2 regions of the Methylocystis sp. MJC1 genome follow, and region 2 is predicted to be linked to the other one. Evidence: riboswitches for the same ligand, from Rfam matches in the RefSeq annotation. Region 2 holds a riboswitch; the other holds the start of a gene.
The links. A riboswitch is a leader RNA that binds a small molecule or an ion and turns the genes downstream of it on or off. The one in region 2 is predicted to bind fluoride.

Region 1 (3,941 bases), on a different replicon from region 2:
CCCTCCAAACAGACTGCGCCGCTGAAGGGCGCCGCCGAGAAGGTGACGAAATTCGTCGCGGCCTGCGCCAAGCCGTGACGGCGCGGCCTCGTCTTTCGCCCGGCGGGCCGCTACAATGACGTCATGAGCAGCCATCCGCCGCAAGATACGGCCAAAACCATCGCGGGGCTCACCCCCGCGCGCCGTCGCGCGCTCGACATTCTCGTCGAAGCCAACCGGCCCGTCGGCGCCTATGAGATGATCGATCTCATGGCGAGCGCAGACGGCAAGCGGCCGGCCCCCGTCTCGGTCTATCGCGCTCTCGCTTTTCTCCTCGACAATGGCCTGGCGCATCGGCTCGAATCCAAGAACGCCTTCGTCGTCTGCGGCCATTGCCACGGCGCCGAGGAGCCGGTGGTGTTTCTCATTTGCGAGGAATGCGGCGAGGTGAAAGAGGCGACCTCGCCCGGCCTCGCCCGCGAGCTTTCCGCGCTCACCAGCGAAGCGGGCTTCAAGGCGCGCACGCGCGTCGTGGAGATCGCCGGCCGCTGCGCCCGCTGCGCCGGCGCCTGACATGAACGCGCCGGCCCTTGCGTCTCGGACCTTGGTGCTGCGGGGCTTTCTCGTCTTCGTCTTCTGCCTTTTCGCGGCGCTGGCCTTGGCCGCCCCGAATTATCCGGCGCTCACCGGCCGCATCGTCGATCAGGCCGGCGTCATCCCCGAGGCGACGCGCGCCAGCCTGCTAACGAAGCTCAAGGACCTCGAAGACAAATCCAGCATCCAGCTCGTCGTCGCGACAATCAAGACGCTCGACGGCTATGACATCGAGACCTACGCCAACGGCCTCTTTCGCGCCTGGAAGCTGGGCGAAGCCAAAAAGAACAATGGCGTCCTTTTCCTCGTGGCGCCCAGCGAGCGCAAAATGCGCATCGAGGTCGGCTATGGGCTGGAAGGCACGCTGACCGACGCGCTCTCCAAGGTGATCCTCGCCAGCGCCGTCGCGCCGAAATTCAAGGCGGGCGACTATGGCGCCGGGATCGAGCGCGGCGTCGAAGGGATCATCGAAATCCTGAGCGGCGACTCGGCGGAATGGGTGAAGAAGGCTGCGCCTGCGCCCTCGATGGTCGACGAACTTCTTCCCCTGCTCATCTTCGCGCTCTTCGTTTTCATCTTCATCATGATGGCGCGAAGCGCCGGACGTCCGAAGGATTACCGCCACTATCGCCGCGGCGGCCCGCCGATCGTCATCCTGCCGCCGAGCCGCGGCGACTGGGGCGACGGCGGCTCTTTTGGCGGCGGCTCTTCGTGGGGCGGCGGCGACGGCGGCGGCTTCGACAGTTTCTCGGGCGGCGGCGGCTCGTCCGGCGGCGGCGGCGCCTCGGGAGATTGGTGATGCTGCTGACGGAGCAAGACCTCGACGCAATCGCCCAGGCAATCGGCAAGGCGGAGCAGAAAACCTCCGGCGAAATCGTCTGCGCTTTGGCGCGCCGCGCATCGGACTACGCCTATGTGCCGCCGCTCTGGGCCGCCTTTTTCGCGCTCGTCTCGCCCTGGCCGCTCGCCGAATTCACTGATCTTTCCGCCAAGACGATCTACGCCGCGCAGATCGGCGTCTTCATCGTTTCGGCGCTCATCGTCTCCTGGCCGCCGATCCGGCTTGCGCTCACCCCGCGCCTCGTCAAGAAGCGCCGCGCCGAGCGGGTGGCGATCGAGCAGTTTTTTTCCCGGGGCATATCGGGCACCAAAGGCCGCACGGGCGTGCTGATCTTCGTCTCCTTCGCTGAGCATTACGCCCGCATCATCGCCGACGAGGGACTGAACGGTAAAATCTCCGACGCGGAATGGAAGGCGGCGCTCGAGCCCTTGCTGACCTGCCTCGCGCAACGCCGCTGCGCGGAAGGTTTCGTCGTAACGATCGACGAATGCGCACGCCTGCTCGCACGCGCCGCGCCCCCCGGAGAAGAAGGCGACGAACTGCCGGATAAGGTCTATGTGAGTTGAACCTGAGCTGTTATTGCGACCACGGATTTTTCGCATGCATCTGGAGACGTGGTCGCTATGGGCTTTCTCATCGTCTTTCTCGGCGGAGGATTGGGCGCCGCCGCGCGTCACGGGGTCAACCTGCTGGTCGCTCGCGTGACCAGCTCGAGTTTTCCCTTCGGGACCCTGGCGATCAACGTCCTGGGTTCGGCCCTGATGGGCGCGATCATCGGCTATTTCGCCTTGAAGGGCGACTCTCCCCAGCAGTGGCGCCTGTTCCTCACGACCGGCATCCTCGGCGGCTTCACGACCTTCTCGACCTTCTCGCTGGAGGCCGTTTTGCTGTATGAACGCGGCGAGATGGCGGTGGCGACTCTCTATGTGGCCGCGTCGGTTGGCCTGTCCGTGGCGGGGCTGATCACCGGCCTATGGCTCCTGCGGCAATTTTCGTAATTGACTTAGTTCGGAGCGATTGACGCTGCGCCGGAATCGAGGCTAAGGTCACTCGCATTGAGCGTGGGCGAGACAATCGCCGCGCCGAGGGGATGGGGTGCCCCCTTAACCGCCGGAAAGGCTGATGACTCCTGCTTTTGTCGTGACCGCGATCTGATCGATCGCCGGTGCAAGAAGGAGGAGTATTGTTATGAACCAAGACCTCGCCGTCTTTCTCGTTCCCTTCGCCCTCATTATCGGTTGCGGCCTTCTGGCTGCGGGCGGTCTTTATTTCATCAACATCCGCTTTCTCAAGGACGCCCGCTACGCGGTGGCCTCTCTTGCCGGAGGCGCGCTGATTCTCGGCGCGCTGGAGATCATCCTTTACGGCAGCTCCGTCGGCTTCCTCAAAGAGCAGCAACTCAAAACCTCTCTTTGCGAGCTCGATGCGGAAAGCGCCCATCCCGAAGCGCGCCAGGGCGCCGATCCGTCGATCCTACACCGCGCCATCACGGGCTGCATGAAGGAAGCCGGCTACGAATGGGACGGCAACCATTCGCACTGCAAGGAAGCGCCGGTCGCCACTAACGCCTTCTGCTATATCCCTGTCGACTCTTTCGACCGCACCATCACCACCTTCCAGATGAACTTCGAATAAGAAGGCGGCGGACGGTGAGCGCTGCGACGACGCGGCGTTGCACCGCTGTGTGATATAGACCTCTCGAATATTCCTCCGTCATTCCCGACGCTCGCAAAGCGCGAGCGATCGGGAATCCAGAGCAGAATCAGTGCTCTTGTGGCTCTGGATTCCCGGTCGGGCTTTCAGCCCGCCGGGAATGACAATCCCCAATGCGAGCGGGTTTGCTCTAAACTCGCTGATCAATCAGCAGCGCTGCTCCCGCGCGACCTCGCGCCAGCCGATATCGCGACGGCAAAAGCCGCCCGGCCATTGGATGGCATCGACCGCCGCATAGGCTTTGGCCTGCGCCTCCGAGACGCTTTCGCCGAGCGCGGTGACATTCAGCACGCGGCCGCCCGCAGCAAGCAGCCGCTCGCCCTCCAGGCGCGTGCCGGCGTGCGTGACGATGACGTCCGCCATTGCCTCAGCGTTTGCGACGCCGCGAATTTCCGAGCCGGTCAAAGGCGTGCCTGGATAGCCCTTCGCCGCGAGCACCACGGCGAGGGCCACGCGGTCGGAGAAATGCGGGCGCGCCTCGGGGAGCGCCCCGCGCGCTGCGGCGAGCATGATCGACAGCAAATCATCCTCCAGTCGCGGCAGGATGACCTGCGCTTCCGGATCGCCGAAGCGGTTGTTGTATTCGATGAGCTTCGGCCCCTCCGTCGTCAGCATCAATCCGGCGTAGAGCACCCCGGTAAAGGGCGCGCCCTTCTCCTGCATGGCGCGCATCGTGGGCTCGATGATCTCCGCCATGACGCGGCGCTCGATATCCGGCGTCACGACGGAGGCCGGGGAATAAGCGCCCATGCCGCCGGTGTTCGGCCCCGTATCGCCGTCGCCGACGCGCTTGTGGTCCTGCGCCGTGGCGAAA
Region 2 (3,941 bases):
AGCCGACGTTCGACAAGTCGGAGGTTTTTCCCCGAAAGCCGGCCGCATTTGGTTGGCGGACCCCCGACGAGCTCGAGGGAGCTAGGCGAATGGTGATTTAAACACCGAGGCGTCGCCGAGTTCAGCCTCGATTTCCAAGAGTCGGTTGTATTTCGCGATGCGCTCGCTACGGCAGGCGGACCCAGTTTTGATTTGCCCTCCGCCCATGGCGACGGCGAAATCTGCAAGAAACGCATCTTCGGTCTCCCCGGATCGGTGGGAGATCACGTAGCGCCAGCCGGTTTCACGACATAGCTGGATCGCCTGCATGGTCTCAGTTACGGTGCCAATTTGATTGAGTTTTATCAGCACGGCGTTGGCGGTGTGCTCAGCGATGCCGCGCCGAATGAAAATGGGATTGGTGACGAAGATGTCGTCGCCGACGATCTGGATGCGTTTCCCTTGGGAGGCTGTCTGTCGGGCAAACCCCGCCCAGTCATTTTCATCGAGCCCGTCCTCGATGGAGACGATTGGATAGGAATCGATCCAGCTCTGATAGAGACTTATCATTTCGTCCGCCGTTTTTCGTCCCTGGCCCGATTTCGCCAAGTCATAGGCGTCGCCGACCCAGAAGGAACTCGCGGCAGGGTCGAGGGCGATAGAGATGTCTCGCCCCGGCTCATAGCCCGCTGCGCGGATTGCTTCGACGATCACTTCACAAGCTTGCTCATTGCTTTCGAGGTTCGGCGCAAAACCACCCTCATCGCCGACGGAGATTGAGTGCCCTTTTGCCCCGAGGATTTTGGCGAGCGCATGGAATGTCTCGGCTCCGTAACGAAGAGCTTCGGAGAAAGAAGGGGCGCCGATCGGCATGACCATGAATTCCTGGAAATCCACGGAATTATGAGCATGTTTCCCCCCATTGATGATGTTCATCATGGGCACGGGCAGCCGGGTCGCGCCTGCGCCGCCAAGATATGCATAGAGCGGCAACCGGGAGGATTGAGCTGCGGCTCGCGCCACTGCCATTGAAACGCCGAGGATGGCGTTTGCGCCCAGCTTCGCCTTGTTTGGCGTGCCGTCGAGCTCCAATAATTTTGAATCGATTTCCGCCTGGCGCCTTGGATCCTGGCCCTGGAGCGCGGGAGCGATGATATCGTTCACGTGGACGACAGCCTTTCTGACGCCCTTGCCGGCAAAGCGCGCTTCGCCATCTCGCAGCTCTACAGCCTCATTTCCGCCCGTTGACGCGCCTGACGGGACAGAAGCGCTCACAAGCGTGCCGTCTTCCAACCCCACCTGAACTCTGACCGTGGGGTTCCCGCGAGAGTCAAGGATTTCGAGGGCGCGGATAAGCGTGATTTTGGCCATGTTAGGTCCCTGCGGAATAGGCGTGATCGACAGCGGCAGCGTTTCCAACAAGCAATACGCTGATAGCATTTCTGGAAGTTTTCTGCGAGAATAAGACCCTTCGAGAAATTCATGCTCCTGCTACGTTAGCGATCAGTAAGCATGAGATCGCAGCCGGATTGAAGTAGGAGCGATCAATCTCACTTCCGACTTCGGCCAGACGGCCGGAAACAGAAACAACCCCAAGCGGAATGACTACGAAAGTGGCGTTCTGAAAATTTGCATTTCTTATTGCTCTGAGCATTGGATTTGGAGTCTCCCAAGCCGACAAGGCTGATGGTGGTGCTTCTCTCCATGAAGGCGATCGAGGGTGAGGCGTCAGCTGGGGTAGGAATAGGCAAGGTCACAGAAAGCCAGACGCCAACGTATCGAGGCGAGATTTGATTGCATCGCATTCCTGTCCTGCAAGCCTGTGTTGACAGGCACCTAAATGTCCGTATTCTAAGCCGCAACATTGAAAGGCGGTGGGGTTCGCCTGAATCGCCCGTGAGGGCCAATGACTCCTGAGGCTTAAGCCCAGGGAGTCACGATGTACTTTTTCAAAGAAATTGACGGCAGTCTTCAGCGGGCGTCAACGCCTGACGATGTTCGATTGGCAGTCAACCGGCTGAAATCGCTTCACGACGGCGAGTCAGCGATTATCGATGTGGTCAGCTTCGGCAAGCAGGCGATCCCGGCGTTACGCCGGCTTCTTTTCACTCGCGAACCGACCGGCATGTATCACCCACGCTGTCTTGCGGTGCGCGCCTTGGCGGCGCTCCAAGACTGCGACGGTTTGATTGATTTTCTAAAAACCCCCACCAAAAGGTCCGACGCCTTGGAGGCAATAGGCGACGAGGCAGTGATCAATGCTGCGGCTCGCGCTTTAGCTAAATTCCCTGAGGAGCGGGTCTTTGAATTTCTGTTATCGGTCGCGGAACGAGAGTATTTGCCTGGCGTGATCGACGCGCTTGGCTCGTTTGAAAAAGTAGAGACGATTCCTTTCTTGGTTGCCGCACTTTCCGACGACGATTGCCGACGGTATGCGGAAGGAGCTCTTTTGAAGCTCGGTTCTTCGGCACGCCAATCGTTGATCACCACCATCGTCGAATCGCCCTCGGATGAAGGCGGCATCGCTTTACGGAAGCGCGTCAGCGCGCTTCGACTGCTGATCGAAATTGGCCTCGAAGCCCAATCATGGCCGATCCTGCGCCATTTGATGTGGGATCGCAATCCTAAGCTTGCAGCGCTTGTATGCGGAATCGCGCTCGAGATTGCGCCGCCCCGTGAAAAAAAGGAGGCAGTCTCGCGCTTGAACGCCTTACTAGGAGACATCGGGTGGACGCTAGCTCGCGAAATCGAACGGCAGATTTTGGCGCATTTTCAGATCAGTAGGGTGGCCAGGCTATTGAGCCACGAGGAAGAGAAGAGTTTCAGTGAGTTTACCGGAATGCAGGTCTGGCTTCCGCACGCCCTGCGACGTCTCGCTGCTCTTATCGACTGGAGAGGCCACTGAAGTGAGTTCGGCACAGGGCCTCGTTTTCACCAAACCCCATATCGAATAAGGCTGCCTGCCAAAACTGAGAACAGCAGAAAGACAAGGAAAGCCAAAGTTGCTGCGCCGAGAAGCCTTTTCCCACAGCTTCCGTTCCGTGAGCTTGTGCCTTCGATACTCGTCGTAAAATCCCAAAAACACGATCAGCGCAGCGAACCCGCCGAATATAATCCCCGTAACAAGAGGGTCTTTGACAGCACCCGCGAAACGATGGAATGTGAGTACCTTATCACCAGACCAACGTTCACGCATGTGGTGGCACCAGTGTCTTGCCTCTATCTCTTTTTCCCAGTGGTGGCGCGCGGTGCGGGCCGTAGTCGTCCGCGTCATCAGCACTCCGCGCGCCACGGGGATGATGATCGTCTTTTGTAATCGGGAACCGCGTCACCACCTCGCAAGGATCGCTTGGTGTTGACGCAATTCGAGTAGTAACGCCGCAATAGGCGAGATATTGGTCGGAAAGATCAGAACCCGGCGCGGATAATCAGCTTCACCTTGCCTTCGCAGACCGCTTGGCCAATAAGTCCATGCGATTTATCTGCTCCAGTAGGAACATGACCGTTCCAGACGCAGCCTTTTTTCCCGTCGGTGCGATCAGACATTTCGATCGTATAAGTCGAGTCTTTTACCGAGCCGGAAATCTTATAGGTGAGCGGGTTCCCATTGCCGAGCTGCAAATTTGCAGTGCCCGTTATTTTATCCGCGTCGGTGTTTACCGACCACGTTCCCTGTGCGGCTTTGATGCCGGATACGCCTTCTTCGGTGATGTTCCAGTTTTGGTTCGCCGCGAAGGCGGGGCCCCACAAAATAGCAAGCACGGAAATGGCCGGTAGAATGAGCTTCGACATGCGTTCTTCCTCCCCTGTTGAAGTGATTGATCGACTTACAAGTCTTGCGCTCCTCGGCGATTACTCAAAGTTCATCTGAAACCCCGTGATGGCTCGGTCGAATGAAGCTATTGGGATGTAACAAAAAGCATTGGTTGCAACTGGCGCGTCCTTACAGTTGCGGTGCTTTC

Region 1: another riboswitch for fluoride. It lies ahead of OGR47_RS03040 (hypothetical protein); the one in region 2 lies ahead of OGR47_RS21090 (HEAT repeat domain-containing protein).

The regions. Positions count from the first base shown of each region.
Region 1 is NZ_CP107558.1:618,670-622,610, reverse strand. It holds gene OGR47_RS03065 (hypothetical protein) at 1-78, shown strand, start outside; gene OGR47_RS03060 (Fur family transcriptional regulator) at 124-552, shown strand; gene OGR47_RS03055 (TPM domain-containing protein) at 554-1,372, shown strand; gene OGR47_RS03050 (TPM domain-containing protein) at 1,372-1,980, shown strand; gene crcB (fluoride efflux transporter CrcB) at 2,038-2,412, shown strand; fluoride riboswitch at 2,492-2,553, shown strand; gene OGR47_RS03040 (hypothetical protein) at 2,603-3,049, shown strand; gene purD (phosphoribosylamine--glycine ligase) at 3,275-3,941, opposite strand, start outside.
Region 2 is NZ_CP107560.1:97,324-101,264, reverse strand. It holds gene eno (phosphopyruvate hydratase) at 82-1,350, opposite strand; fluoride riboswitch at 1,841-1,902, shown strand; gene OGR47_RS21090 (HEAT repeat domain-containing protein) at 1,919-2,884, shown strand; gene OGR47_RS21085 (hypothetical protein) at 3,388-3,771, opposite strand; gene OGR47_RS21080 (hypothetical protein) at 3,832-3,941, opposite strand, start outside.